3 regions of the Streptomyces sp. KM273126 genome follow, and region 3 is predicted to be linked to each of the others. Evidence: riboswitches for the same ligand, from Rfam matches in the RefSeq annotation. Region 3 holds a riboswitch; each other region holds the start of a gene.
What was found. Region 3 has a riboswitch for thiamine pyrophosphate ahead of E0500_RS18265 (thiamine ABC transporter substrate binding subunit). Riboswitches for the same ligand answer to the same signal wherever they lie in the genome.
Positions count from the first base shown of each region.

Region 1: it holds a riboswitch for thiamine pyrophosphate, as region 3 does, so the genes downstream of both, thiO (glycine oxidase ThiO) here and E0500_RS18265 (thiamine ABC transporter substrate binding subunit) in region 3, are expected to answer to the same signal.
Region 2: it holds a riboswitch for thiamine pyrophosphate, as region 3 does, so the genes downstream of both, thiC (phosphomethylpyrimidine synthase ThiC) here and E0500_RS18265 (thiamine ABC transporter substrate binding subunit) in region 3, are expected to answer to the same signal.

Region 1 covers NZ_SJXB02000002.1:411,857-421,985, reverse strand. The annotation lists gene metF (methylenetetrahydrofolate reductase [NAD(P)H]) at 1-283, opposite strand, end outside; gene thiE (thiamine phosphate synthase) at 446-1,093, opposite strand; gene E0500_RS32460 (Rv2175c family DNA-binding protein) at 1,230-1,595, opposite strand; gene E0500_RS32455 (NAD(P)/FAD-dependent oxidoreductase) at 1,720-2,943, opposite strand; gene E0500_RS32450 (hypothetical protein) at 2,976-3,335, opposite strand; TPP riboswitch at 3,428-3,539, shown strand; gene thiO (glycine oxidase ThiO) at 3,537-4,703, shown strand; gene thiS (sulfur carrier protein ThiS) at 4,760-4,960, shown strand; gene E0500_RS32435 (thiazole synthase) at 4,964-5,758, shown strand; gene pknB (Stk1 family PASTA domain-containing Ser/Thr kinase) at 5,868-7,781, shown strand; gene E0500_RS32425 (deoxyribonuclease IV) at 8,091-8,972, shown strand; gene E0500_RS32420 (DUF4396 domain-containing protein) at 9,054-9,572, shown strand; gene E0500_RS32415 (sulfite oxidase-like oxidoreductase) at 9,600-10,129, opposite strand, start outside.
Region 2 covers NZ_SJXB02000001.1:2,002,228-2,012,356, reverse strand. The annotation lists gene E0500_RS08645 (helix-turn-helix domain-containing protein) at 1-377, shown strand, start outside; gene E0500_RS08640 (SsgA family sporulation/cell division regulator) at 476-913, shown strand; gene E0500_RS08635 (YibE/F family protein) at 979-2,511, opposite strand; TPP riboswitch at 2,583-2,739, shown strand; gene thiC (phosphomethylpyrimidine synthase ThiC) at 2,733-4,580, shown strand; gene E0500_RS08625 (hypothetical protein) at 4,908-5,432, shown strand; partial or broken gene E0500_RS43630 (thiamine biosynthesis protein ThiC) at 5,443-5,553, shown strand; gene E0500_RS08620 (hypothetical protein) at 5,867-6,739, opposite strand; gene E0500_RS08615 (metallophosphoesterase) at 6,934-8,028, opposite strand; gene E0500_RS08610 (LacI family DNA-binding transcriptional regulator) at 8,250-9,362, opposite strand; gene hisC (histidinol-phosphate transaminase) at 9,780-10,129, shown strand, end outside.
Region 3 covers NZ_SJXB02000001.1:4,229,847-4,239,975, reverse strand. The annotation lists gene E0500_RS18290 (LOG family protein) at 1-310, shown strand, start outside; gene E0500_RS18285 (LAETG motif-containing sortase-dependent surface protein) at 466-1,155, shown strand; gene E0500_RS18280 (maleylpyruvate isomerase family mycothiol-dependent enzyme) at 1,271-2,068, opposite strand; gene E0500_RS18275 (ABC transporter ATP-binding protein) at 2,065-3,111, opposite strand; gene E0500_RS18270 (iron ABC transporter permease) at 3,112-4,713, opposite strand; gene E0500_RS18265 (thiamine ABC transporter substrate binding subunit) at 4,758-5,843, opposite strand; TPP riboswitch at 5,933-6,038, opposite strand; gene rlmN (23S rRNA (adenine(2503)-C(2))-methyltransferase RlmN) at 6,058-7,164, opposite strand; gene E0500_RS44980 (NUDIX hydrolase) at 7,515-8,081, opposite strand; gene E0500_RS18250 (phosphatidate cytidylyltransferase) at 8,147-9,280, opposite strand; gene frr (ribosome recycling factor) at 9,280-9,837, opposite strand; gene pyrH (UMP kinase) at 9,993-10,129, opposite strand, start outside.

The DNA of each region.
Region 1 (10,129 bases), on a different contig from region 3:
TGACGGCGGTGAGGTGGGCGACCGGGGTGAGCGTGGTGTCGGAGGCGATCTGCTCGGTCGCCTTCACGGTGCCGGAGCGGGTGGAGCCGCCCGCGCCGTACGTCACGGAGACGAAGCTGGGGGCGACCGCCTCGACCCTGCGGAGGGCGTTCCACAGGTTGCGCTCGCCCTTCGCGGTCTTGGGGGCCCAGAACTCGAAGGAGTACGTGGTCCTGCCGTCGGCGAGCATGTCACGCACGGTAGGCGCGCGGTCAGTCCTGGTGGACGCGGTTCCTAGGGCCATACCGGCAGGTTAGCCAGGCCGGGCCGGTCCCCCAACCAGAGCAGGGATTTTCGCCCCGTTTCATCCGCTTGCTGTCCAGCCCTCGGACAGTGGGCCGACAGCCAGGACGGCCGTGCTCGTCGGACTACGCGCCGGACACCGCCGGGCACGGTCCGTCGCGGGCTACGCCGCGCGCAGGCGCTTGGCGAACTCGGACGCCGCCGCTCCGGGGTCGTCGGCCTCGGTGATCGCGCGGACGACCACGACGCGGCGGGCGCCCGCGTCGAGGACCTCGTCGATGTTGCCGAGGTCGATGCCGCCGATGGCGAACCAGGGACGGTCGGTGGCGAGGTCCGCGGTGTACCGGACCAGTCCGAGGCCGGGGGCGCGGCGGCCGGGCTTGGTGGGAGTGGGCCAGCAGGGGCCGGTGCAGAAGTAGTCCACGCCGTCCTGGACGGCGGCAGCGGCGGCCTCCGCCTCGGCGTGGGTGGAGCGGCCGATGAGGACGTCGCCGCCGAGGATGGCGCGGGCTGCCGGGACCGGGAGGTCCCCCTGTCCCAGGTGCAGCACGTCGGAGCGGACGGCGTGAGCGACGTCCGCCCGGTCGTTCACGGCGAGGAGCCTGCCGTGGCGCCGGCAGGCGTCGGCGAACACCTGGAGGTGCTCCAGTTCCTCCGCGGCCTCCATGCCCTTGTCACGAAGCTGCACGATGTCGACGCCGCCGGCGAGGACCGCGTCCAGGAACTCCGGCAGGTCGCCCTGGCGCCTGCGGGCGTCCGTGCAGAGGTAGACGCGGGCGTCGGCGAGCTGTCGGCGGGCGGTGTCGGGCACGGTGGGCTCCCCCGTTGTCGATGGCGTACGGCGTACGGCCACGTGTCGGTGGCGTACGGGCCACGGCCGGGCAGGAGCCCAGCCGTGGCCCGTACGCCGGGCGGCGCATGCGGGTTGTGGGTTCGGGCGACGAGCGTCAGACGGCGAGCGCCTGGGCGCGGCGCTTGACCTCCGTGCCGCGATTCTCACTCAGGGCCTGGGCCGGGGTGCCCGGCAGGCTCGGGTCGGGCGTGAAGAGCCACTCCAGCATTTCTTCATCCGTGAAGCCGTCGTCCCTCAGGAGCGTCAGGGTGCCGGACAGGCCCTTGACGACCTTGTCCCCGTCGATGAAGGCGGCGGGGACGTGCAGCGCGCGGTTCTCACCCCGGCGTACGGCGATGAGCTGGCCCTCCTTGACCAGCTGCCGCACGCGGGTCACCTCGACGTCGAGCATCTCGGCGATGTCGGGGAGGTTCAGCCACGCGGGGACGAGAGCATCGATCTTTGCGTCAATCTCGGTCACGTCATCAAGACTGCCATCCCGGACTGACAGTCGGTAGCCGAGCCGCCTCCGGCGCAGGCCGAGAGTGGGCCGACTGGGGGTGGGCGGGACCGCCCGCCCCCGCCTCGGGCTCGTAGCCGATCGGCTACGCCGTCGCGCCCTTCAGCGGGCGCGAGGGGTCCGCCAGCAGCTCCGGGTCCATGGCCGTGCCCGCCTCGATCAGCCGCCGGCCCTGCGCCAGGTCCCTGGGGCGTCCCACCGCGAGGAGGGCGACCAGGCGCCCCTCGCGCAGCCAGCACACGGACCAGGCGGCACCCGTGGGGTCGCCGCGCCACACGGTCGTGTCGGCCGAGGCGTGGTGACCGGCGTACTGGACGAAGCGGCCGAACTGCTCCGACCAGAAGTACGGGACCGGGTCGTACGGCTCCGGGGACTCACCGATGATGTTGGCGGCCACGGTGCGCGGGCCCTGGAGGGCGTTGTCCCAGTGGTGGACGAGGAGGCGTTCGCCGTACCTTCCCGAAGGGAAGGACGCGCAGTCGCCGACGGCGTGGACATCCGGCGCCGAGGTGCGCAGGTGGTCGTCGGCCACGACCTCGCCGTATGTGCCGAGCTCGATGCCCGAGTCCTCCAGCCACGCCGTCGCCGGGCGTGCCCCGATGCCCACGACCACCGCGCCCGCCGGCACGCGCGAGCCGTCGTCCAGGATCACTGTCCCGTCCTCGACGCGCTCCACGCGCGCGTGGGTGCGCAGGGCCGCCCCGCTGTCCGCGTACCAGGCGGTCATCGGCGCGGCCACCTCGGCCGGCAGTGCCCCCGCGAGCGGGCGGTCGGCGGCCTCGACGACCGTCACCGCGCAGCCCGCCTCGCGGGCGGCGGTGGCGAACTCCGCCCCGATCCAGCCGGCTCCCACGACCACGATGTCGTGCTGCCGGGCCAGGACGGGCCGCAGCCGCTCCGCGTCGTCCAGGGTGCGCAGCAGGTGCACGCCTGGCACGCCCTCGGCGCCCGGCAGCCGGATCGGTTCCGCGCCGGTCGCGAGGACGAGGACGTCGTACGGCACCGGGCCCGTCGCCGTGTCGAGTTCGTGGTCCCCGGGGCGCACGCCCAGCACCTCGCGGCCGAGCTGGAGCTCGATACCGAGCGCCTCGAAGTCGACGTCGAAGGCGGATCCCTCGGCCTTGCCGAGCAGGACGGCCTTGGACAGCGGCGGCCTGTCGTAGGGCTGGTGCGGCTCCGCGCCGATCAGCGTGACGGGGCCCGTGAAGCCCTTCTCCCGCAGGACGACCGCGGTCTGCACCCCTGCCATGCCCGCACCCACGACGACGACCCGTCGCCGGGTCCCTCGTGTCTCGGTCTGCTCGCTCACCTGATCACCATAGACACCTGACAAGTTGTCAGTCAGCGGCCGGGGTCCGTGACCTGTTCCACAACGCTCGTTCCGCTGCCCGGCTGCGACTCCCACTCCCAGGTCTCCTCCAGGCGCACACGCCCGTCGGAAAGCTCGGTCACGAGGGACACGCAGTGCCCCGACGACGTCGTGCCGTCCCGCTTCAGCTGCACGTACCGGAAGTCCAGCCGGTCACCGTCCCGCGTACCCACCAGGTGGCCCCGCACGACATCGCCGCCCGCGTACTCGGCCCAGATCTCACCGTCCTGCTCGTGGTACGTGAACCGGGTGCGGGTGCCCACCTGACCTGGAGCCTGGTCCGCGACGGGGGCGAGGACAAGCCCGTCGAGAGATCTGTGCGAGCTGGCCATGAGCGGAGGCTCCCTTACTGAGGAGAACGGCACGGGCTAGGGTGGCCGACGTGCTGCGTTTCCCGGGGACGGCCCCCGGACCCCCAGCACAGAAGAGTACTCGCGGGAGCCCGGACGCACCGGGCTGAGAGGGAGGCTGGCGGCCTCCGACCGTACGAACCTGATCCGGGTCATGCCGGCGAAGGGAGGGGCTGGACGCCCATGTCGCGTACACATACATCAGACGTCCTCGTCGTGGGGGGCGGCATCATCGGGCTCGTGACGGCTTGGCGGGCCGCACAACGCGGGTTCGGCACGGCGGTCGTGGACCCCGAGCCGGGCGGCGGGGCCGCGCGCGTGGCGGCCGGGATGCTCGCCGCCGTGACCGAGCTGCACTACGGCGAGCAGACGCTGCTGGGCCTCAACCTGGCGTCCGCGCGCCGCTACCCGGACTTCGCGGCCGAGCTGACCGAGGTGACGGGCCTGGACCTCGGCTACCGCCGGTGCGGCACGCTCGCGGTCGCGCTCGACGCCGACGACCGCGCCCACCTGCGTGAACTGCACGCGCTGCAACGGCAGTCGGGCCTTGAGTCGGAGTGGCTGAGCGGACGGGAATGCCGCCGGCTTGAGCCGATGCTCGCGCCGGGCGTACGCGGCGGACTGCGCGTCGACGGCGATCACCAGATCGACCCGAGGCGGCTCGCCAGGGCACTCGTCACGGCCTGTGAGCGCGCCGGGGTGGTCTTCCACCGGATGTGGGCCGAGAGGCTGTCAGTCGTCCGGGAGCGGGCTGCCGGGATCAGGACCGCCGACGGCACCGAACTCGCCGCGGAGCGGGTCGTCCTCGCCGCGGGCAGCCTGAGCGGACGGCTGGCGGGCGTCCCCGACGAGGCCCTGCCGCCCGTACGGCCCGTGAAGGGGCAGGTGCTGCGGCTGACCGTGCCGAAGCGGTACGCGCCCTTCCTGAACCGGACCGTGCGCGCCGTGGTCCGCGGCAGCCACGTCTACCTGGTGCCCCGCGAGAACGGTGAGCTGGTCGTGGGTGCGACCAGCGAGGAACTCGGCTGGGACACCACGGTCACCGCGGGCGGGGTGTACGAACTGCTCCGCGACGCCCACGAGCTGGTCCCCGGGATCACCGAACTGCCGCTCACGGAGACGCGCGCGGGACTGCGCCCCGGCTCCCCCGACAACGCGCCCCTGCTCGGCCCGACCGAGTGCGAGGGGCTGCTCCTGGCGACCGGCCACTACCGCAACGGCGTGCTCCTCACCCCCGTCACCGGTGACGTCATGGCGCATGTGCTCACCACGAGCGAACTCCCCGAGGAGGCGCGCGACTTCACGCCCAGGCGCTTCTGTGCCGCCGCGGTCGAGGAGCAGCCGGCATGAACGACTTCGATTTCGGCTCCGGCTCCGGCTCCGGCGACTCGACCGACGTGACCGACGTGAACGTCTTCGTCAACGGAGAGCGGCGGCGGATCGCCGCGGGCACCGCTCTCGACGCGCTCGTGAGAACCCTCACCGCGGCCCCGTCGGGCGTCGCCGCCGCGCTGAACGAAACCGTCGTCCCGCGCGCGCAGTGGCCGTCCACTCCGCTCTCCGAGGGGGACCGCGTCGAAGTCCTCACCGCCGTCCAAGGAGGCTGACCCATGGCCGACGACCCCTTCGTCCTCGGCGGTACGACGTACTCGTCCCGCCTCATCATGGGCACGGGCGGCGCGCCCAGCCTCGACGTCCTGGAGCGCGCGCTCGTGGCGTCCGGCACGGAGCTGACGACGGTCGCGATGCGCCGTGTGAGCCCCGAGGCGCACGGCTCGGTGCTGTCCGTGCTGCACAAGCTGGGCATCCGCGTCCTGCCCAACACCGCGGGCTGTTTCACCGCGGGCGAGGCCGTGCTGACCGCCCGGCTCGCGCGCGAGGCGCTCGGCACCGACCTGGTGAAGCTGGAGGTCATCGCCGACGAGCGCACCCTGCTGCCCGACCCGATCGAGCTGCTGGACGCCGCCGAGATCCTGGTCGACGACGGTTTCACGGTGCTGCCGTACACCAACGACGATCCCGTGCTGGCGCGGAAGCTCCAGGACGTGGGCTGTGCCGCGATCATGCCGCTGGGCTCGCCGATCGGCTCCGGGCTCGGCATCCGCAATCCGCACAACTTCCAGCTGATCGTGGAGCACGCGCGCGTGCCGGTGATTCTGGACGCGGGAGCGGGCACGGCGTCCGACGCCGCACTCGCCATGGAACTGGGGTGCGCGGGTGTGATGCTCGCCTCAGCCGTGACCCGGGCCCAGGAACCGGTGCTCATGGCCCAGGGGATGCGGCACGCGGTGGAGGCCGGCCGGCTGGCGTACCGGGCGGGACGCATTCCGCGGCGCCATTTCGCGGAGGCGTCGTCGCCGGCGGAGGGGCGCGCACGGCTCGACCCCGAGCGCCCTGCGTTCTGATGTCCAGCGCCTCCGCTGCCGCCGCACAACAGTCACAGGTCTGCTGCATTCCGTCCCCCGGGACACGGGACCGACAGCGCTGACAGTGGCGGCCCCTAGACTCACCTGCGTGGACACGACCCTTCAGGACCCGCTTGTCGGCCAGTTGCTCGACGGCCGCTATCGGATCGACGCGCGGATCGCGGTCGGCGGGATGGCCACGGTCTACCGGGCCATGGACATCCGCCTCGACCGTGTGCTCGCGCTCAAGGTGATGCATCCGACACTGGCCGCCGACGGCACGTTCGTGGAGCGCTTCATCCGCGAGGCCAAGTCCGTGGCGCGGCTCTCCCACCCGAACGTGGTGGGTGTCTTCGACCAGGGGACCGACGGGTCGTACGTCTACCTCGCGATGGAGTACGTCGCCGGGTGCACCCTGCGTGACGTGCTGCGCGAGCGCGGTGCCCTGCAGCCGCGGGCCGCGCTCGACATCCTGGAGCCGGTGCTCGCCGCGCTGGGTGCCGCGCACCGGGCCGGGTTCGTGCACCGCGACATGAAGCCGGAGAACGTCCTGATAGGGGACGACGGCCGGGTCAAGGTGGCGGACTTCGGTCTCGTACGGGCCGTGGACACGGTGACGAGCACCACGGGCCAGGTCCTCGGCACGGTCTCCTACCTCGCCCCGGAGCAGTTGGAGCACGGCACGGCGGACACCCGCGTCGACGTGTACGCGTGCGGGGTCGTCCTCTACGAGATGCTGACCGGCGGCAAGCCGCACGCCGGGGACTCCCCCGCGCGGGTGCTCTACCAGGCGCTGAACGCGGATGTGCCGCCGCCGTCGGCCGCGGTGCCCGGACTGCCGTACGAGCTGGACGAGTTGGTGGCCTCCGCGACCGCCCGCAAGCCCGAGTTGCGCCCGCACGACGCGGTGGCGCTGCTCGCGCAGACCCGGGACGCGCGGGCCACGCTGAGCGCCGAGCAGCTGGACGCGGTGCCGCCGCAGGCGATCGCCGGGGACCATCACAACGGCGAGGACCGGACGAGTGTCATCCCGCGCTCACTGTCCGTGCCCCGGCCGTTGCCGGTCAACGACGACGAGATGAACCGGACGAGCCGGTTCGAGGGTCCTCCGGCCGCGCCCCGGCGGCGTACCGCCACGGCTGTCCGGCGCGGGCCGCTGGCGATCGTCGCGGCCGTCCTGCTCGTGCTCGGTGTCGGCGCGGGTATCTGGTACATCAACTCGGGCCAGTTCACCAAGGTCCCGGCGGTGCTGACGCAGCCCGAGGCGGAGGCGAAGCAGCGGATCGAGGCCGCGGGGCTCGGGGTGAAGACCGAGCGCGCGTTCAGCGACACCGTCAAGCGCGGCCTGGTGATCAGCACCGATCCGGGGCCGAGCGCCCGGATACGGAGCAACGACAAGGTGACACTGACCATCTCCAGGGGCCCCGAGATGGTGACGGTGCCGGACATGAAGGGCCTCCCGCTGAGCGAGGCGAAGTCCCGGCTGCAGAAGCAGGGCCTCGAACCGGGCCTGGTCACACGGGCGTTCAGCGAGGAGGTCCCCAGCGGCGATGTCCTCAGCACGGCCCCGGAGGCCGGCACGGAGCGCCGCTCCGGCTCGGTCATCGCGCTGACCGTCAGCAAGGGCGCGCCGGTGGAGGTGCCGGACGTCACGGGTGAGTCGGTCGAGGACGCGAGGGCGGAGCTGGAGGACGCCGGCCTGAAGGTGAAGATCGCCGAGGAGCGGATCAGTTCCGAGTTCGAGCGGGGCGAGGTCGCCCAGCAGTCGCCGGGCGAGGGCCAGGAGGCCGCCCAGGGCGACACGATCACCCTGACGATCTCCAAGGGCCCCGAGATGGTCGAGGTCCCGGACGTGGTGGGCAACCGGGTGGACGAGGCCAGGCAGAAGCTCGAAGCCGCCGGCTTCCAGGTCGACGAGTCCCGGGGCCTGATCGGACTGTTCGGCGACGAGGTCAAGAAGCAGTCGGTCAAGGGCGGGAAGACGGCCCCCAAGGGCTCCACGATCACGATCGAAATCCGCTGACGAGTCCCTCCGGGGGTCGGGCCGGGGCGTGGAGGAACACTCGACGGGAACCCCGGCCCGACGGCCGGGAACGTCGAGGCGCACCCGAACCCTTGCCGCCGCCTCCGGCCGGGGGACCGGAAGACATGGAGGGACACTCGGCCGGAACGCCGGCCGCACGGCCGGGAACGCCGAGAGCTGCACCCATCACAGTCCCGAACCCAAGAGACCCGTCATCAGCTCGGCGACGGCGCCCAGGCCTGCATCCTGCGGGTCCCAGCCCTCGGATCCCCCGGCGGTCGCCCAAAGCCGCCGTGACACCCTGAGTGGGTGACCAGCAAGTACCTTCGCAATCCCGTTGGCAGCCATGTCCCCGTGGCCGGTGGGCTGCACTCCGTGGGGCTCTCCTACGCTCACGATCTCAGGGCCGAGACCGTGCAGGTGTTCGTGGCGAATCCGCGCGGGTGGGCGACGCCGCAGGGCAATCCGAGGCAGGACGAGGCGTTCCGCGAGACGTGCACCGCCGAGTCGATCCCCGTTTACGTCCACGCGCCCTACCTGATCAACTTCGGTTCGCACACCGAGGCCACGGTCGAGAAGTCGGTGGAGTCGCTGCGCCACTCGTTGCGCAGGGGCCGGGAGATCGGCGCTCTGGGTGTGGTCGTCCACACCGGGAGCGCGACCGGTGGCCGGGAGCGCTCCATCGCCCTCCAGCAGGTGCGCGAGCACATGCTGCCGCTGCTCGACGAACTGACCCACGACGACGACCCCCACCTCCTGCTGGAGTCCACCGCGGGGCAGGGCGCCTCACTCTGCTCGCGCACCTGGGACTTCGCGCCGTACTTCGAGGCCCTCGACTCCCACCCGAAGCTGGGCGTCTGCCTCGACACCTGCCACGTCTTCGCCGCGGGCCACGACCTGACCGGGCCCACCGGCATGCACCAGACCCTCGACCTGCTGGTGGACACCGTCGGGGAGGGCCGGCTCAAGCTGATCCACGCCAATGACTCGAAGGACGTCGTCGGCGCCCACAAGGACCGCCACGAGAACATCGGCTCCGGCCACATCGGCGAAGACCCGTTCCGTGCGCTCATGACCCATCCCGCCACCGAGGGCGTCCCCCTGATCATCGAGACGCCCGGCGGCAAGGTGGGCCACGCGACGGACGTGGAACGGCTCAAGAAGCTGAGGGAGAGCTGGCCAAAGGGATAGCCGGCGTATTGAGGAATACCCTAGGGGGGTATACGGTTCCTGTGCTGCGACAGGAACCGTCACCCGGCACTGGGGGCCACCATGGAGCACGGCACGCACGCGCGCGACACCCACGCACAGCACACCCACGAGGATCACGCACACGAGGGCCACGCTTCCGGCCCCACCACCTGGGGCACCGCCGCCAAGGCCACCCTCCACTGCCTCACCGGCTGTGCCATCGGCGAGATCCTCGGCATGGTGATCGGCACGGCGCTGGCCTGGCACAACGTACCGACGATGATCCTCGCGATCGTTCTGGCCTTCATCTTCGGCTACTCGCTGACGCTGTACGCCGTCACGAAGGCGGGCCTGCCCCTGAGGGCCGCGATCGGCGTCGCGCTCGCCGCGGACACGGTGTCGATCGCCGTGATGGAGCTGGTCGACAACGGAGTGATCCTGCTGGTCCCGGGCGCGATGGACGCCCACCTCATGGACGCCCTCTTCTGGTGGGCGCTCGCCCTTGCCTTCGCGATCGCGTTCCTGGCGACCACACCGGTCAACAAGTGGATGATCGGCCGCGGCAAGGGCCACGCGGTGGTGCACCAGTACCACCACTGACGCGCGGCGACGCGCACGGAGCCGGGATCAGAGCTCGGGGCCGTCCCCGGGCTCTTCCTGGTACGAGTAGCGCTGCTCCCGCCAGGGATCGCCGATGTTGTGGTACCCGCGCTCCTCCCAGAAGCCGCGCCGGTCGGCGGTCATGTACTCCACACCACGGACCCACTTGGGCCCTTTCCAGGCGTAAAGATGGGGCACCACGAGCCGCAGCGGAAAGCCGTGTTCCGCGGTGAGCAGCTCGCCGTCCTTGTGGGTGGCGAAGATCGTACGCTCGGAGGCGAAGTCCGCGAGCCGCAGATTCGAGCTGTAGCCGTACTCGGCCCACACCATGACGTGGGTGACGCCGGGCGCGGGCGGGGCGATCTCCAGGATCGTACGGGCCGGGATGCCGCCCCATTCGGCGCCCAGCATGCTGTACTTCGTGACGCAGTGCAGATCGGCCACGACCGTGGCGTACGGCAGGGCCGTGAACTCCTCGTGCGTCCAGCAGTACTTCTCACCGTCGGCCGTGGCACCGAAGACCCGGAACTCCCAGCGCTCGGAGCGGAACTTGGGGA
Region 2 (10,129 bases), 2.2 Mb from region 3:
AGTGGGCCGACTTCCGTGAGACCGGGCATGCGCACGCCGTCGGGCAGTGTCTGCTGTCGCAGCTCGGCGAGGAGGCGCGGAGCGATCACCTCGACCGCTATCCCGTGCGGGCGATCACTCCGTACACGGTGCGTGACGAGCAGGCCCTGTCATGGCGCCTCAACCGGATCGGACGGATGGAACCGGTGGTCGAGCGACAGGAGTACGCGCTGGGGACGGTCTGTGCCGCGATCCCCCTCACGCTGGGAACGACCGCCGCGACCATGGCCATTTCGCTGCCCCTCCATCAGTCCGACCGACTGCTGCCCGCAGCACGGCAGTTGCAGGACGAGATCGGAAGGCTACTGGGGACACTCGCGCTCTCTATCAGCATCTGAAAAATCACTCCTTGTGATCTCTCGTGTACTTTCAGCAAACTGCGGGCAGTGTCAGGGCTGATTCCCGGCCCGTCGATGGCAACTGACGAGGTAGGCGAATGCGCGAGTCAGTACAGGCAGAGGTCATGATGAGCTTCCTCGTCTCGGATGAGCTCTCCTTCCGGATCCCGGTGGAGCTGCGGTACGAGACGTGTGATCCCTATGCCGTGCGGCTGACCTTCCATCTCCCCGGAGACGCCCCTGTTACCTGGGCATTCGGGCGAGAGCTGCTGGTAGACGGCGTGGGGCGGCCGAGCGGTGACGGTGACGTCCATATCGCGCCCGCCGATCCGGAGGTGTTGGGCGAGGTGTTGATCCGGCTTCAGGTGGGCTGTGACCAGGCGCTGTTCCGGTCCGGCACGGCGCCGCTCGTGGCGTTCCTGGACCGTACGGACAAACTGGTGCCGCTCGGGCAGGAGCGTTCCCTCGCCGACTTCGAGACGCACCTCGACGAGGCTCTGGACCGCATCCTCGCGGAGGAGCAGAGCGCGGGCTGAGCCGCGCGCCTTGGGGGTGCCGTAACGCTTCTGCGTGCACGCTGCGGGGACTTCGTATGCCGGTGTCACTGCTTGCGGCGGCGCCCCCTCCCGGTGCGTGCCGGTGTCGCTGCCGCCGCCGGTGTCATTGCCGCCGCCGGCTGAGGAGTCGGGCGATCGGCCGAGACCACCAGCGCGGCCAGGGCAGTGGTCACCGGAACCGAGGCCACAAGGCCGATCGAGCCGACGAGCGTACGGACGATCTCCTCGGCGACCAGCTCGCTGTTGGCCACCGTGCCGACGCTGCTCTGCGCGATCGAGAAGAGCAGCAGCAGGGGCAGAGCGGCACCCGCGTAGGCGAGGACGAGCGTGTTGACGACCGAAGCGATGTGGTCGCGGCCGATGCGGATGCCTGCGCGGTACAGGCCGCGCCAGCCCATCGACGGATTGGCCTCGTGCAGCTCCCAGACCGCCGAGGTCTGTGTCACCGTCACGTCGTCGAGCACACCGAGTGAACCGATGATGACGCCCGCGAGCAGCAGACCGCTCATGTCGATCGACGGGTAGAGGCCGTGGATCAGGCCTGTGTTGTCGTCCGTGTTGCCGGTCAGTGAGGCCCAGCCGATGAACTGCGAGCCGAGCACACCGATCAGCAGCAGCGAGACCAGGGTGCCGAGCACGGCAACCGAGGTGCGGGCGGAGAGGCCGTGGCACATGTAGAGCGCGATCAGCATGATGGCGCTCGCTCCGACCACGCCCACGACCAGCGGATTCGAGCCCTGCAGGATGGCGGGAAGGATGAAGAACGTCAGCACCAGGAAGCTGATGGTGAGCGCGACCAGCGCCATGACACCGCGCAATCGGCCCACCGCCACGACGGCGAGTGCGAAGATCCCGGCGAGCAGCACCATCGGGAACTTCCGATTCACGTCGGTGACCGAGTACTGCAGGTCCTTGGGCGCCGAGGGTTCGTACGCGACCACGACCTCCTGGCCCTGCTCCAGCTGGCGTGACTGATCCGGCTGGACGATCTCGGTGAAGGTGCGGCCCTTGTCCTTGCCGGTGTCGACCGTGATCGTCGCCTTCTTGCAGGTGCCGTTTTCCTGCTGCTGAGCGGATGAACCCTCGGCGGTCGATGTGTCGCCGGTCGGGGGTGTCCCCGAGGCGTTCACGGACTTGCAGTCCAGCTCCTCGACCTTGGTGACCGTGGCCTGTTGTGTCTGCCGGTCGAAGCCGACGCCGGTGCGCTCGTGCGGTGGGGCGCCGCCGGGCCAGAGCACCACGAGGCCCACGACGACCGCCGTCGCGAAGGGGATGAGCACCGCGGCGATGACCTTGCGCAGGTGCCGGGAGACGGGGGCGGCGGGGCCGTGGCTGTGGGAGTGCCCGTGGCTCCCGCTGGAACCCGGGCCGTGCCCTTGCCCTTGCCCCTGTCCACCATGGGGCCCGTGACCGTCATCACCGGCACCGTGACCTCCGTCGGGGCCCCAGCCGCCACCGGATCCATGTCCGGCACCGGAGCCATGCCCGCCATCAGGGCCGCGTTCATGGCCGCGTCCAGGGCCATGTCCGCGTGAGGGCTCCGAGGGTGGGAGCGGGGGCTGTCGCATCCTGGTCACCGACCGATCATCGCAAGAACGGCGGGAGTCCACTGTTCACCGCGCCACATCTGCCGCTAGCGTAGAGGCACCTTTGCACACGCGGGAGCTCGGAGCACCGGGCTGAGAGGGCGCTGACCTCCGCAGACGCGATGTTTCACGTGGAACATCGCCGGGCGGAAACCGCTGCGTCGACCGCTGAACCTGTTACCGGGTAATGCCGGCGTAGGGAGTTCGGTCTCATGACCAACAAGGACGCACGCACACCTGTCTCCAGCCAGACGAACATCTCCAACCAGGCGAACGGGGTGTTCGCCGTATCTCAGGGCGAAATGCCGGAGGAGGAGGGGAAGCCCATCGGCTGGCACAAGGCGTACGTCGGGGGATCACGCCCTGACTTGCGGGTGCCGGTCCGTCAGGTGCACCTCACCAACGGGCAGTCGGTCACCTTGTACGACACCTCCGGTCCGTACACCGATCCGAGCCTCGATACCGATGTTCGCAGGGGGCTCCCCGCTCTCCGCGAGAACTGGATCCTCGCTCGCGGCGACACCGAGGAGTACGCGGGCCGTCCCGCCCGCCCCGAAGACGACGGGATCAAGCACACATCACCGCGGGGTGGGCTGCGCAATCTCGACGCGGTGTTCCCGGGGCGGCCGAGGCAGCCGCGCCGGAGCCGTGACGGCAAGGCTGTGACGCAGCTCGCATACGCGCGGCGCGGGGAGATCACGCCCGAGATGGAGTTCGTGGCCCTCCGGGAGAACGTCCTGCCCGAGGTCGTTCGCGAGGAGATCGCGGCGGGCCGGGCCGTGCTGCCCGCGAACGTGAACCACCCCGAGATCGAGCCGATGATCATCGGCAAGCGGTTCCTGGTCAAGGTCAACGCCAATATCGGCAACTCGGCGGTCACGTCCTCCATCGAGGAGGAGGTCGAGAAGATGACCTGGGCGACCCGTTGGGGCGCCGACACGGTCATGGACCTGTCCACGGGTCGCAACATCCACACCACGCGCGAGTGGGTGCTGCGCAACTCCCCCGTCCCCATCGGCACGGTGCCGCTCTACCAGGCGCTGGAGAAGGTCGACGGCAAGGCCGAGGAACTGACCTGGGAGATCTACAAGGACACGGTCATCGAGCAGGCCGAGCAGGGTGTGGACTACATGACGGTCCACGCGGGCGTGCGCCTGCCGTATGTACCGCTGACGGCCAACCGCAAGACCGGCATCGTCTCGCGCGGCGGCTCGATCATGGCGGCGTGGTGCCTGGCGCACCACAAGGAATCGTTCCTGTACGAGAACTTTGAGGAACTGTGCGAGATCCTCGCCACATATGACGTCACGTACTCGCTCGGTGATGGCCTGCGGCCCGGTTCGATCGCGGACGCCAACGACGAGGCGCAGTTCGCGGAGCTCCGCACTCTCGGGGAACTGAACCGGGTCGCGAAGCGTTTCCACGTACAGACCATGATCGAGGGCCCGGGGCACGTCCCGATGCACAAGATCAAGGAGAACATCGACCTTCAGCAGGAGATCTGCGATGAAGCGCCGTTCTATACGCTCGGCCCGCTGACCACCGACGTCGCGCCGGCGTACGACCACATCACCTCGGGCATAGGTGCCGCGATGATCGCGTGGTGGGGCACAGCGATGCTCTGCTACGTCACGCCCAAGGAGCACTTGGGCCTGCCCCATCGTGACGACGTCAAGACGGGCGTCATCACCTACAAGATCGCGGCCCATGCGGCGGACCTCGCCAAGGGACACCCGGGCGCACAGGAGTGGGACGACGCGCTGTCGGACGCCCGCTTCGAGTTCCGCTGGGAGGACCAGTTCAACCTGGCCCTCGATCCCGACACGGCCCGCGAGTTCCACGACGAGACGCTTCCCGCAGAACCCGCCAAGACGGCTCACTTCTGCTCCATGTGCGGCCCAAAATTCTGTTCGATGAAAATTAGTAAAAGCATCACAGAGCGGTTCGGTGGTGCGGCGGCTGAGGGGGCGTCGCCCGAGGAGATCGCTGAGGGGATGCTGCAGAAGTCGAAGGAGTTCGCGGAGGCGGGGAATCGCGTGTACCTGCCGATCGCTGACTGAGCCTCGCTGCGGGCGGTCCGTGCTTCGAAATGCCCCAAGGGCAAGTCGGTAGCACGGACCACCGTGTCTTCCTTGACGCGGGCCGCTGAACTGCTGGAGCCAACCTGCTCGCGGTACACGCGCGACAGGCGGTCACGATCGCCGGAGTGCCAGGCGTCATCGACGCGCATCGCGCGGGCATTCGGCCGCGAACTGCGGCGGAGGCCACGGTGCGCCGTTCTCAGGCAGCGGCACTCCGCACCTCCTGTCGGCGTCGTTCGGTGGCAGCGTCATCTAACCTCCCGCGATCGATGGAGGGGTCCCCCGATTCGGCGATACTGTTGATTCATGGCAGAGCACGGGAATGGAAAGGGCCACGGCCCGGGGGACAGGACCACTAATGACTTGAGTGGGCAAGTCGACGGGCCGGTGTTTCAAGGGCGTGATTTCGGCGATATCAACATCGGCGCCCAAATGCCTGAAGAAGCAGTTTCCTACTACCGCCGTATGCAAGAGCGCTTGGATGCTGAAGAGCGGGAGAAAGTTGAGCGCCGTGAGGCGGAGGAGCGCAACCGGCGGGAGCTGGCGGAGTCTAAGAGACGGGCGCACCAAGAGGCGTGGAATCGGCGGTGGGATGCTCTGGTTGCAGAGCGCGCAAGGATAAGAAAGCGCGTCGGAGTGGGCTTTTCCATTTGCGGGGGCGGGTTCTCTGTGTCTCTCGTCGGTGGCTGGGTTTTCCCTCACTCAACGTTCTTCGCCTTTGTGATCCTGCTTCTCTTGGTTGCTTCCTTCGTTGGTTTTGTGGTGGGGGCTCAGGGATTCCTTTCGCTGATCAGTAACCAACGAAATATAAACTCACATAAATCGGCCTAGTGTCGTGTGAATCCGCCGCGAACACGGCGGATCCCGGGCCGGGATCGAGGCGGGCATGGTGCAGAAGTCGAAGGAGTTCGCGGCGAGTGGGAACCTGGTGTATCTGCCGATCGCGGACTGAGCCGCGGGGTTCGATGCCCCGGCTCTCCGGGGCATCGCTTCCCTGAGAGCGGAGGAAGACAGCTCTTCGGCTCTCTCAGAGGGAGGGGCTTCATGATGGGGAGAGAACTGGGCAAGGGGTTGTTCGGGCGTGTGTCCGGGAAACCCGGCCGTGCCGCTGCCCTCACCCCAGTGCGGTTCTTCTTCGGCGGAGGCGTTTCGCTCGGCCGGCTTCACAGGCCGGCTCGTGGATCGGTCCTGGCCCATGGCGGGAGCGATGCTCCGGGAGGCCGCCGGGGCCGGAGTGCGGCTCCGGCATGGCGGTTCCCGGTGCGTCACTCCGGCTGGTTGTCCGGTCCTCCGAAGTCCGGGCTCGTGAAGTCCGGGCTGGAGAAGCCGGGGCGGCGGCCCGCGCCGGGGCCGCCCTCGGGGCTGCTGAAGCCCGGACGGTTGTAGCCGAGGTTCGGGATGCGGCTGGGCGGGGTGGACGGGACTGTGGGGCCCATGGCGGTGGCGCCCGGGTCGGTGAGGGCCTCGCGGAAGAACGGCATGATGCCGCGCTCCAGCAGGGCCTCCAGCCACGCTTCCCTCGCCCGGGTCACCTCGTCGTTCAACTCACCCTGGGCTCCGGCGTCCAACGAGGTGGCGCCGTTGCGCAGGGCGGTGAGGAGGAGGCCGACTGCGGCCACGAGGATGGCGGCCGCCGTGATCGCCCCGAAGACCCACCCGGTCGTGGTGAGGGTCTGGGCGATGCCCGGCTCGGGGTCGAGCATCTGCAGGACGTACCCCACGAGCAGGAAGATCGCCGCGGCGGTACCGGCAAGGACGGGAGCGAGGACGGCGACGATGGCTCCGGCGCCCGCCCCGGCCGTCTCGGTGGTCTCCCCCATGGTGGTCGCGAGCCCCACCGCGGTGCCGCCCGGCTCGGCCGAGCCGGAGGTGCCTTCGCGGGACGACGGGTTGGACGGCGCCGGATGGCGCAGTTCCTCGCGGACCTTGACGTAGTAGTCGTATTCGGTCGCCGCGGCAGCTGTGATGAGCCCGGTGGCGTTGAGCGCCATGGTGCGCAGCTGCTCCGGGTTGAGCCGCCGGCCGACTGCGGCGAGTTCCGGGCGGTGTGGTGCGGAGCGCAGCGCCTTGCCGAGGATCCGCTCGAAATCTTGGCGGTCCTCGCTCGGCAGGTGCTGCGGAACGCTGTTCATGTGCATCCCCCGATGCTCCGTAGGGCTTGTGGCTCGGCATGCTGACGAGCCGTCGGGCAGAAACGGAGGGGAGCCTGCTACGGATAAGCCGATGGTAGAGCGATGAAGGTACGCGGTGACAGGGGGTTTCCAGAAAATGGCCCCTGGCCAGCACAGTTCTTCTGCGGTGCTCCGTGGGGGGACACGTGCCCGGAGAACGTTCAGCTGTCCAACGGCAGTTGCTGGACCAGCAGCTTTCCGGCCATGGTCACTCCGCCGTCCATGGCGATGGCCAGTCCGTCCGCATAGATGTGCGGTCCGTCGACCACGGGCCCCGACTCGTCCTCGCCGTCCTCCGAGCCGACCTCGCCCAGGAGGTACGGGATGGGGCTGTGGCCGTGGACGATGCGCGTGCCGCCGTAGACGTCGAGGAGGGAGCGGACGGCGTCGGCGCCGCCCTCGTCGCGGAAGGAGAAGCGCTTGGTGAACTTGCGGAAGAGGTCCCAGACCTCGTCCGCGTCGTTGCGGGCGATGGTCTCGCGGACGGTGTCGTTGACCGCCTCGATGGAGTCGCCGTAGTCGAGATAGGCGGTGGTGTCGGAGTGCACCAGCAGGTGGCCGTCGACCAGCTCCATGGCGTCCAGCCGGGCCATCCACTGAAGATGGTGGTCCTGGAGGCGGTCCATGTCGGTCTTCTGGCCGCCGTTGAGCAGCCAGGCGGCGTGGAAGGTGGCGGTGCCCGCGCCGGAGTTGACGGGGGTGTCGCCGAACCGCTTGGCACCGAGCAGCAGCAGTTCGTGGTTGCCCATGAGGGCCTTGCAGTAGCCGCCGGCTGCGGCCGCCTCGGCGGACAGCCGCATCACGAGGTCGATGACGCCGATGCCGTCCGGGCCCCGGTCGGTGAAGTCGCCCAGGAACCACAGCCGCGCGGTGCCCGCGGACCAGTTGCCCTCGGCGTCGACGAGGCCCTTCTCCTGGAGCGCGGCGACCAGCTGATCGAGGTAGCCGTGCACATCTCCGACGACGTAGAGGCGACCCTGCCCGGTCTCGGGCTGGGCGGTCCCCGCGGCCTCGGGGACGACGGAGACCAGAACGGTGTCACCCCGGTTGATCACTGGCAGATCGCGCTGGGTGGGCGTGTACCCCTCGGGATAGTCCTCGGAGTCGTCGAGGGGTGGGACCACCTCGCCCGGGTGTGTGTCCTGCGCGTAGGGACCGGCCTCGTGGACGTACGCGGGTACGCGAAAATCGCGCACCGTCGGCGTCCGCACCTCGGGTCCCTGACCGGCCCCCTGAGTCATCGACTCCTCCACCACCATCGCCCGCATCTGCACCTGATCGGACTGCCTGGTCGTGGCGGCCCGCGGTGTCGTGCGCCCATCATAGGAATGCGGATCGCGCCATGTGATGACCCAGGGGTGGTGAAATGGCGCAGGACCCCGGTTCACCACGGTTTTCTCCCGAATTGGGCGGGGCTTTCCCCGCCCAGTTCCTCATCGGATCCTCGAAGGGCCCTCACCGGATCCTCGATCGGTGGTCACCCCTCCTCGGGTGACCGGGGCGGGCTGATGGTCGTGCGCGGCGAGCGTCGCTCGGAAGAGGTCCGCACGATCAGCTCCGTGGGTATCACCTGCTGAACCGGCTGGTCCGACTTCACTCCTTCGATGGCGTCGATGAGGAGCTGGACCACCGCCGTGCCGATCCGGCGCGGTTTCAGGGACAGCGTGGTGATGGGCGGCTCGGTGCTGGCGTACACGGTGGACTCGCTGCAGCAGACCAGCAGCAGGTCCTCGGGGACGCGCAGGCCGTATCGCCGGGCCGCGGCCAGCAGGTCCGTGCCGTTCGGGTCGAAGAGACCGTAGACGGCGTCCGGGCGGTCGGGCCGGGCCAGCAGCCGGTCGGCGGCCACTGCTCCGGCGCACGGATCGTGCGCCGGATAGGCCTCGTACACCGGATCCTGGCCGACTCGCTCGCACCAGCGCAGGTACGCGGTCGTGGACAGGTGGGTGTACGTGTCGGTCGTGGTGCCCGTCAGGAGGCCGATCCGGCGGGCGCCGGCGTCGGCCAGGTGGTCGAGGATGCCGAGGACGGCGGCCTCGTGGTCGTTGTCGACCCACGCGGCGACCGGGAGCGAGCCGGCCGGGCGGCCGTCGGAGACAACCGGTAATCCCTGGCGGACCAGCTCGCCGACCACGTGATCCTCGTCGGACGGATCGATGACCACGGTGCCGTCCAGGGCCACGTTCGACCACACGTCGTGGCGCGAGGTCGCGGGGAGGATGACCAGGGCGTAGCCCCGGGCGAGCGCGGCCGAGGTGGCGGCCCGCGCCATTTCCGCGAAGTACGCGAACTCGGTGAAGGTGAAAGGTTCATCCCCGTACGTGGTCACGGTCAGGCCGATCAGCCCGGACTTCCCGGTACGAAGTGTTCGGGCCGCGGCCGACGGGCGGTAGCCCAGCCGGTCGGCGACCTCACGGACATGGCGTCGGGTGGCGTCCGGGAGCCGGCCCTTGCCGTTGAGGGCGTCGGACACGGTCGTGATGGAGACCCCGGCTGCGGCGGCCACGTCTCTGATGCCCGCCCGGCCCGGCCGACTGCCTCGGCGGGGAGTGTCTGCCCGGCTCACCTGGTGCTTCCCTGCTGCTGTCATGGCGAGCCGATAGTAGGGCTCATGCGGTGGGGTAGTGCGGACGCATATGCGCTCGTTGACAGGTACGTTTCTGCAAGGTCAAACTCCATCAATTACCTTGGAACACAAGGGACTTGACCCAACGAATATCAGTAGGTGACTTGTCGGCGCGCACGGGCCTGCCAAGTAGCTCACGTCTCGAAGAGGTCTCAACTCACCTTCACGAGGGATGCGCGCCACGGCGCGAGCCACCGGCGCGTGTGGTTGAGAGCGGCGCGCCCCCCGTTTCGTACGCCTTCGTGCGGTGATCACTGTGCGACGTGCGTGACCGTTGGAGGCGTAGGGGACGGGGAGGCAAGGGGTTGTCCACAGGCCGTTCGCAGTGGGGCCGAATCCTCATAAAGTGAGGATCATTAGGTGTCGACGAGGAGGACTGCGGTGAGCGAGACGAGCCCCAAGCTGCGAGCCGAGCTGGACGGGATCCCCACCTACAAGCCCGGCAAGCCCGCCGCTGCGGGTGGCCCCGTGGCCTACAAGCTGTCCTCCAACGAGAACCCCTACCCGCCGCTGCCCGGCGTGCTGGAGAGCGTGATGGCGGCGGCCGGTTCCTTCAACCGGTACCCGGACATGATGTGCACGGCCCTGATGAACGAGCTGGCGGACCGCTTCGGGGTGCCGGTATCCCATCTGTCCACGGGCACGGGCTCGGTCGGCGTGGCCCAGCAACTGCTCCAGGCGACCTCCGGTCCCGGCGACGAGGTGATCTACGCCTGGCGGTCCTTCGAGGC
Region 3 (10,129 bases):
CATCGCCAAGTACTTCGCCAACGCGACCCGCGAGGACGGTCTGCTGGCCCGCTCGAACGCGGGCGTCGTCTTCCTGCCCGGCGCCGCCGGCACGGTCCAGGAGATCTTCGACAACGCGACCCCGAACTACTACGAGTCCCGCGGCGAACCGACCCCCATGGTCCTGGTGGACCGCGCCCACTGGACGGACCGCCTCCCCGCCTGGCCCCTGTTGAAGTCACTGGCCCGGGAACGGTCGATGGAGTCCCGGATCGCGTTGGTGGACCACGTCGAGGAGGCGCCGGAGGCCCTCGCACGTCTCGGCGGTTGAACGGCACGGCTGTTAATGAGCGGGCAAAGCCAACTGCGGTGATACGTCGCCGGATTGACAGTACTTATGGCGCGCTTATAAACCTGTGAGCCACATGGGGTTACAGCTGTCACAGCTGTGGCCCGAACCCCCCGCATTTCCCTTGAAGGGCAACCGTGTCCATATCTCCGCGCACCGCACGCTCGGTGCGGTTCCTGGGTGTTGTCTCCGCGTCCGTGGCACTTGTGCTCGGCGTCGCGAGCAACGCAATGGCCTGCAGCATCCGTGACTTCTCGGCCAAGGCCGAGTGCGACGCCGACGGCAAGGGCGTCATCAGCGTCACCGACGTGGACCCGACGGGCGTCACCGCCGAGGTCTCCGTCTACCTGGAGAACAACGGCGCGGACGAGCGGATGGTCGGAACCCGGACCATCGAGAACTCGACTGCCAAGGGCGTCACGGTCTCGTTCTCGGAGGACTGGGAGCCGAACGCCGAGTACCGCATCCACATCAAGGCCAAGGGCTACGTCGACGAGGACATCAAGCCGAACCTGACCACGCCGTCCGAGGCGTGCGAGCAGGAAGAGGACAACCCGCCGGCGCCGGAGAACCCGAAGCCGTCGGACAAGCCGTCCACCCCGGCCGACACCGACACCGACACACCGGCGCCGTCGGAGTCCGAGAGCGCCACCCCGGAACCCGCCGGGGACGGCAACAGCCCGTCGCCCGAGGGTGACTCGAACCTCGCCGAGACCGGTGCCGACTCCAACACCCCCGTGATCGCCGGGATCGCCGCCGCCTTCCTGGCGGTCGGAGGTGGCGCCATCCACTACAGCACACGCCGCCGCGGGGCCTCGTCCCGCTGAAGCGTTCCGAAGCGTTCCGGGTCGTACGCCGCGTACGGCCGGTCTCCAGCCGTATGTCACGCACGGCTCCGTGGCCCGTCCCCTCGACCAGGGGGCGGGCCACCGCTGTGCGCGCTCAGCCGAACGTCGCCCGCTCCAGCCAGAAGTCCAGCAGCTCACGATCTCCCAGCACCTCCAGCCGCCCGTCGTCGGGCGGGAGCCGGCGGTAGAAGGCGAGCAGCACCTCCGTGAGCGGTCCGCGCAGCGCCACCGTCGCCTTCTCATGGCCCCGGCGCCAGGCGAGGCCCTCCTCGGTGAGCTCGATGAACCACTCGGCGTTCACACCGTCCGGGGCGTCGGTCGCGTGGAGGTGGATGCTGCGGTGCGGTCCGCGCAGCGCGCTCGCGGCGTCGTCCGGCCTCATCCGCTGCACGAACTCGACGATCTGCAGCCACTCGTCGATGGCGTCGGCGGCGATCTCGGGCGCCACCTCGTACGGCAGCCCGGCCGCGAGTGTCGCGTCCGCGCGGTGGATCGTGATCTCGTGGGCCATGCGCCGGGCCCAGAACGCCGTGCTCCGGTCCCAGGCCCAGGTCCACACCGGGGTGTCGGGGCCGGCCGCGCGTATCGCCTCGACGACCGACGCGCCGGTCTCGGCGAGCCATGCGTCCAGTGCGGCCGGGTCGCCCTGTTCCTCGGGGCCCTGGGAGTGCGGCACCTCGTCGTCGGGCACCTCGTCCTGCGCCCGTGAGCGGACGATGTGGTCCACCCAGCGCAGCGCCCCTCCCATATGCCGCACCAACTGCTCCAAGGACCAGTCGGGGCAGGTCGGCACCGTCACCGTGAGGTCCGCGCCGGAGGTCACCACCGCTCTCAGCTGCCGTACCTGTTTGTCGATCTCGTCGCAATAGCGGTCATGTCCGAGTGGGGTCATGCTCCTGACCCTAGGGCGGAAGGCTTCCCAAGTAGGACGATTTCCGCTGCGTCGAACGCCACACCGACCTCGTCCCCGGGCCCCGGCGCGTCCCGCAGGGCACACGCCGCCTCCAGCCTCGGCGCGTCCTCCGGTTGCAGGTGGACGGCGACGTGGGTGCCCCGGAAGGTCCGCGCCGCCACAGTGCAGCGCAGCCCCTCCGCGGGCTCCACGAGCCGTACGCCCGCGGGCCTGACCAACAGCGCGGCCGGCCCCTGCCGCGCTCCCTCAGGCACCGGCACCTTGCCCCAGGGGGTGTCCGCGACCTGGCCGCTGACGGTCGCCGCGACCACGTTGTCGAAGCCGAGGAAGCGCGCCACGAACTCGTCCGCGGGCCACTGCCACACCTGAAGCGGGGTGCCGGACTGGGCGATCCCCCCGTCCCGCATCACCACGACCCGGTCGGCGAGCGCGAAGGCCTCGCCCTGGTCGTGCGTCACGGCGAGAACGGTCGTGCCCAACTCGTGAAACACCTCACGGAGTTCCACCACGAGCCGCTCGCGCAGCGACCGGTCCAGCTGACCCAGGGGTTCGTCCAGCATCAGCAGCCTGGGCCTCGGGGCGAGGGCGCGGGCCAGCGCGACACGCTGCTGCTCGCCGCCGGAGAGGGAGGCCACGGCCCGGCGTTCGGCCCCCGGCAGCCCGACCAGCTCCAGCAACTCCCGGACCCGTGCGGCCCGTTCGCCCTTCGCCTCGCCGTGCATCCGCGGCCCGAATGCCACGTTCCCGCCCACATCGCGCTGCGGGAACAGCTGGTGGTCCTGGAACATCAGGCCGACGCCGCGCTTGTGCGCGGGTACGCCCGTCTGGTCCCGCCCGTCGAGCAGCACCCGCCCGGCGGACAGGGGTTGCAGCCCCGCCACCGCCCGGAGCAGCGTCGACTTTCCGCTGCCGCTGGGCCCGAGTACGCACACGATCTCGCGTTCGGCGACATCGAGGCCGACGGCGTCGAGCACGGCCCGCCCGCCGAAACGGACGGTCGCGTCCTCCAGACTCAACAGCATCTAGAACTCCCCGGTCCGGTTGGTGCGCAGCCGCTCCAGCACCAGCAGCGCCACCGCGCACACCACCATCAGAATCGTCGAAAGGGCCATCGCCTGGCCGTAGTTGAGATCACCGGGCCGACCGAGCAGCCGCGCCACGGCGACCGGCAGCGTCGGACTGTCGGGGCGCGCGATGAACACCGTCGCCCCGAACTCCCCCAGCGACACGGCGAACGCGAACCCGGCCGCGACCAGCAGCGCCCGCCGCACCATCGGCAGATCGACCTCCCGCCACACCCGCCACGGCGACGCCCCGAGCACGGCCGCCGCCTCCCGCAGCCGTACGTCCACGGCCCGCAGCACGGGCAGCATGGTCCGTACGACGAAAGGGACGCCCACCAGCGCCTGGGCGAGCGGCACGAGGATCCAGGAGGAGCGCAGGTCGAGGGGCGGCTCGTCGAGGGCGATCAGGAAACCGAAACCGACGGTCACCGCGGAGACGCCCAGCGGCAGCATCAGCAGCGCGTCGAAGCCGCGGACCAGACGGCCCGCGTCGCGGCGGGTGAGGGCCGCGGCGGCGAGAGAGCCGATCACCACGGCGATGGCGGTGGCGGCGAGGGCGTACTGCAGCGAATTGCCGATCGCCTCGATCGGCGCGACGAGGAAGGTCCCGCCGTCCTCACCGCCCAGCGCCCGGTAGTAGCCGAAGCCGGGTGCGTCCAGGGAGCGTTGCACCAGCACGGCGAGCGGCAGCAGGAGCAGGACGACGACGGTGACGAGGACTCCGGCCAGCAGCGCCCACTGCCCGGCGCCGCGCGGCCGCCGGGCCGTGATGTCCGCGTCGACCAGGCGCAGGGCGGTCTCCCGCCGCCGTACGGTCCAGGCGTGCACGGCGAGGATCGCGACCACGGCCGCGAACTGGACGATCGTGAGCACGGCGGCGGTGGCCAGGTCGAAGATCTCCGAGGTCTGCCGGTAGATCTCCACCTCCAGCGTCGAGAAGGTCGGCCCGCCGAGGATCTGCACCACGCCGAAGGAGGTGAAGGTGAAGAGGAAGACCATCAGCGCGGCGGCGGCCAGGGCGGGCGCGAGGGCGGGCAGGGTGATCCTGCGCCAGGCCTGCAGCGGCGATGCGCCGAGCATCCGTGCGGCCTCCTCCTGACGCGGGTCCAGTTGGGCCCACAGCCCGCCGACGGTCCGTACGACCACCGCGTAGTTGAAGAAGACGTGGGCCAGCAGGATGGCCCACACGGTCGTGTCCAGCCGTACGCCCCACAGCTCGTCGAGGAGCCCGCCACGCCCGAGAAGGGCCAGGAACGCCGTCCCGACAACGACGGTCGGCAGCACGAACGGAACCGTCACGACCGCCCGCAGCACGTGCTTGCCCGGGAAGTCGAAGCGCGCGAAGACATACGCGCCAGGGAGTGCGATCAGCAGCGTGAGGGCCGTCGAAGCGAGCGCCTGCCAGGTGGTGAACCACAGCACGTGCCGGATGTCGGACTGCGCGACCACGTCCACGATCCGCCCGAACCGCCAAGCGCCGTCCACCTTCAGCCCGCGCGCCACGATCGCGGCGACGGGCCAGGCGAAGAACACCGCGAAGAACGCGACGGGCAGGGCCATGAGCCCGAGCCGCGCCGCGCTCCCCGTACCGTTCCCGCCGACGGCTACTTCAGTACGAGTGACGTCCACGACCTGACCCACTGGTCACGGTTGGCGGCGATCTTCGAGGGCGCCATGGTCTCGGGGTCCTTGGCGGCGGGTCCGTACTCGGTGAACTCCTTGGGCACCGACGCCCCCTCGATCACCGGGTGGACGAACATGTTGAGTGGCATGTCCTCCTGGAACTCCTTGCTGACGAGGAAGTCCAGGAACGCCTTGCCGCCCTCGCTGTTCCTGGCGTTGCCGAGCAGTCCCGCGTACTCGATCTGCCGGAAGCAGGTGCCGTACGACACCCCGGTCGGCGCGGTCTCGGGCCTCGGGTCGGCGAAGACGACCTCGGCGGGCGGCGAGGAGGCGTACGAGACGACGAGCGGCCGGTCGGCCTTCGCCTTCCTGCCGCCCGCGGAGCCGGAGAACTCCTCGTTGTACGCCTGCTCCCAGCCGTCGACGACCTTCACGCCGTTCGCCTTGAGCTTCTTCCAGTAGTCCTGCCACCGGTCGTCGCCGTACCTGGCGGCGGTCCCGAGCAGGAAGCCGAGGCCGGGCGAGGAGGTGGAGGCGTTCTCGGTGACGAGGAGGTTCTTGTACTCGGGCTTGACCAGGTCGTCGAAGGAGGTGGGCGGGCTCAGCTTGCGCTTACTGAAGTAAGCCTTGTCGTAGTTGACACATATATCGCCCGAGTCGACGGGCGTGACCCGGTGCTTGTCCTGGTCGACCCGGTACTGCGGCCGGATCTGCTCGGACCCCTTGGCCTCATAGGACTGGAACAGCCCGTTGTCCAACGCGCGGGACAAGAGCGTGTTGTCGACACCGAAGAAGACATCGCCCTGGGGGTTGTCCTTGGTCAGGATGGCCTTGTTGACGGCCTGACCGGCGTCACCGTCCTTGAGAACCCTGACCTTGTACCCGGATTCCTTCTCGAACGCCTTCAGGACGTCCTTGGACGCGGCGAAGGAGTTGTGGCTGACGAGGGTGACGGTCTTCGAACCGGAGTCCGAGCCGCCGCTGCCCGAGTCGGACGACCCGCACGCGGACAGCGTGGCCAGACCGAGCCCGATGGCGGCGGCCACGACCTTCTTGCTGGTACTCACTTGGATTCCTCCTGGGGATGACCAGGAGAAGACGCGGCCCTGCCCGGGATCAACGGACAACTCCGAGATTCCCGGGCAGGGCGCAACAGCTTGAGTGGTGACCGATCTCCCTACCCAGAATGACCTGGGCGAGGTTCAGAGGGTCTGCGGCCCTTGCCGCACTCTCAGCGCTGTGGCGCTCCCCTGCCGGAATATTGAGATGTACGCGCTCAGATTACCGCTCGGTGGCCGCCAGCTGACCGCAGGCCCCGTCGATCTCCTGCCCACGGGTGTCGCGAATAGTCACGGGCACACCATGCGCGGCGATCGCCTCGACGAACGCCTTCTCGTCCTCGGGCCGCGAGGCGGTCCACTTCGAACCGGGCGTCGGGTTCAACGGAATCAGATTGACGTGCACGGGCCTGCCCTTGAGCAGCCGCCCGAGCCGGTCACCGCGCCACGCCTGGTCGTTGATGTCCCGGATCAGCGCGTACTCGATGGACAGCCTCCGCCCGGACTTCGCCGCGTACTCCCACCCGGCATCCAGCACCTCCCGCACCTTCCACCGCGTGTTGACCGGTACGAGGGTGTCGCGCAGCTCGTCGTCGGGGGCGTGCAGCGAGATGGCGAGCCGGCACTTGAAGCCCTCGTCGGAGAACCGGTGAATGGCCGGCACGAGCCCGACGGTGGACACGGTGATTCCCCGCTGGGACAGCCCGAGCCCGTCCGGCTCGGGATCGGTCAGCGCACGAATGGCACCGACGACGCGCTTGTAGTTGGCGAGCGGCTCACCCATGCCCATGAACACGATGTTCGAGAGCCGCGCCGGCCCACCCGGGATCTCTCCATCCCTCAGGGCCCGCATCCCGTCCACGATCTGGTGCACGATCTCGGCGGTGGACAGATTCCGGTCCAGCCCTGCCTGCCCCGTGGCACAGAACGGGCAGTTCATGCCACACCCGGCCTGCGAGCTGATGCACATGGTGACCCGGTCCGGGTAGCGCATCAGCACGGACTCGACGAGCGTGCCGTCGAAGAGCCGCCACAGGGTCTTGCGTGTCGTGTCCTGGTCCGTGGACAGGTGCCGCACGACCGTCATCAGCTCGGGAAGCAGCGCCTCCCGCAGCTTGGCGCGCGAACCGGCGGGGATGTCGGTCCACTGCTCCGGGTCGTGCGCGTACCGCGCGAAGTAGTGCTGCGACAGCTGCTTCGCACGAAACGGCTTCTCCCCGACCGCGGCCACCGCCTCCTTGCGCTCGGCAGGCGTGAGATCAGCGAGATGCCGCGGCGGCTTCTTGGCTCCGCGCGGCGCGACGAAAGTGAGTTCTCCGGGCTTAGGCATGGCCGTACCAGTGTCGCAGATCGTTGTCCGGGTCCCGCACTCGGCGATCACAGCACCGGACGGCTGATCCGGCTTCAGAACAGACTGCCGACCACACCGATGACGCGGGCGCCGTAGTTCTTCAAGCGGTGGGACAAGCGGCAGTACAGCCGCGGCTTGCTCCGCCCGCCCTGTTCGATGAGTGCACCGCAGTATCTGCACTGCAGATCACCGTGATAGGTCCCGTCTTTGTGTAAACGCGCCCGCCCCATGCGCAGGACCCTACCCCAACCGGACGGCCCACCGGGGCGCAGAAGAGGTCGCCGCCCTGTGGACGACGAGCCCTTCGCGTACCCACGGTGCCGGGTCGGCTACCGCCACTCCCAGAAGTGCCTGGAGATCACCGCATCCCAGCAGCCGGAGGCCTCTTCCGTCGTGAAGCTCGTTCCGGGGAGGCCGGAGACCTGGGCGTCGACCGTATGGAGACGGTATTCGCTCGGCAGGCCCGGGTACGAGGGTGAGACGACCTTCTCGACGGCCACCGACAGGGACAGCGGATCGATGGTGACGTCCCTTTCGCGGACTCCGAGTTCCTCGGCCAGGCACCGCAGCACCGCCGCGACCACCGTCTCCCCGGGCTTCATCTTCTCCGTGGGCGGCGAGTTCCTCTTCCGCTCGGCGCCGCCCGCCATCAGCTGCCCGACTTCCGTGAGCTGCTTTCCGTCCTGCCCGATGCGCACGCTGACGACCGAGACGTGGCGAAGCGGCGGGTCGTCCGACAGGGTCGCCTCGCCGGAGGTGATCTCGTCCCACAGGTTCCGTACGGATTTCACGGCGCCGATGCCCCATGACTCGCAGGGAATGCCGTTGCTCCGCAGCCATTCCTGGAGTTCGTCCAGGCTGTGCAGGTCCCGCATACGCCGCACCCCTCCCGTCACGCGGATCCTCCTGCGGTGATCCTACGAACGGAAGGGGTGGTGAGGAGAGAGCGGCGATACGGCGGTCAGCCGGACCCCACGAAGAGGACGAACAGCAGCCACGCCACCGGCGCGGTGGGCAGCAACGAGTCCAGCCGGTCCATGATCCCGCCGTGGCCCGGCAGCAGCGTGCCCATGTCCTTGATGCCCAGATCGCGCTTGATCATCGACTCGCCGAGATCGCCCAGCGTGGCGCTGGCGGCGACCGCGAGGCCGAGGAGCAGGCCCTGCCACCAGGTGCCGTCGTCGATGAGGAACTGCATGCACAGGGCGCCGGCCACCATGGCGAACGCGACCGCGCCGAGCAGGCCTTCGCGGGTCTTGCCGGGGCTGATGCGCGGGGCCAGCTTGTGCGTGCCGAAGCGCCAGCCGACGGCGTACGCGCCCGTGTCGCTGACGACCGTGAGGAGCAGGAACGTCAGGACCCGCCACGGGCCGTCGTGCGCGGTGAGCATCAGCGCGACGAAGGTGGCCAGGAACGGGACGTAGAACGCAGCGAAGACGCCCGCCGTGACGTCCTTGAGATAGTTCTCCGGCGGCTCCGTCATCCTCCAGACCAGGACGGCGAGCGCGGTGAGCGCCATGGCCGCCCACGCGCCTTCGGCGCCCCGTACGTACCCGGCGACGACCATCGCCGCGCCACCGACCGCGAGCGGTACGAGGGGCGCCTTGATGGACTTGCGCTCCTGCAGACGCGACGTGAGCTCCCACAGGCCCACCACCACGGCGACCGCGATCACGCCCACGAAGACGGCCTTGACGATGAACAACGAGGCGACGATCACCGCCCCGAGTCCGATGCCGACCCCTATCGCGGCGCTCAGGTCACGGCCCGCGCTCTTCTTCTGCGGGGTGGGCTGAGGGGCGTCGGGCATGGGCTCCGGCTTCTTCTGCGGCGCGACCCCGTGGGGCTGCGCCGGCGGCATCTCGTCGCGGAACGAAGGGCCGCCCATCCGAGCGGCCCCCCGGTTGTCATCCTGGTTTCCGCCATGCGCGGGGACGTCGGGCACGATGGGCATGGGCTGCTGAGTCTGCGATGGACGCGGACCCACGTGCGCATCGTACGCGGGACCCGCCGGGGCAGCCCTCTGGACAGGCCCGTGGTCGGACGGCCCCCAGTACCCGGCTTGTGGCGGCGCCCCCCAGGAAGACTCGTTCATCAGACTTCGAGCAGCTCCGCTTCCTTGTGCTTGAGGAGCTCGTCCACCTGGGCGACGTACTTCGCGGTGGTGTCGTCGAGCTCCTTCTCCGCGCGACGGCCCTCGTCCTCGCCGACCTCGCCGTCCTTGATCAGCTTGTCGATGGCGTCCTTGGCCTTGCGGCGGACGGAGCGGATGGACACCTTGGCGTCCTCGCCCTTGGTCTTGGCGACCTTGATGTAGTCGCGGCGACGCTCCTCGGTGAGCTCGGGGAACACCACCCGGATGATGTTTCCGTCGTTGCTCGGGTTGACGCCCAGGTCGGAGTCGCGGATCGCCTGCTCGATGTTGCGCAGCGCGCTCTTGTCGAACGGGGTCACCACGGCCATGCGCGGCTCCGGCACCGAGAACGAAGCCAGCTGGTTGATCGGCGTCAGCGCTCCGTAGTAGTCCGCCACGATCTTGTTGAACATCGCCGGGTGCGCACGACCGGTGCGGATCGCGGCGAAGTCCTCCTTGGCGACCACGACGGCCTTCTCCATCTTCTCCTCGGCTTCGAGGAGGGTCTCTTCGATCACCACTTGCTCCTGCGTGTCTTGAGTAGGCCCGGCTGCTGTTCTCTGTCACGTCGGCGGCCGGCTGCGTCGCGTCTTGTTCCTGCACGGTTCCCGACCATCAGAACATTGTCCATCCCCCGGTCAGGGTCCGTCCCCCGGGCAGGGGTGGTTCCCGGTCAGGCCCGGCTGTCCTGTTCACCCACGAGAGTGCCGATCTTCTCACCCTTGACGGCGCGCGCGATATTTCCCTCCGCCAGAAGCTCGAACACGAGGATCGGCAGTTTGTTGTCGCGGCACAGAGTGATCGCCGTGG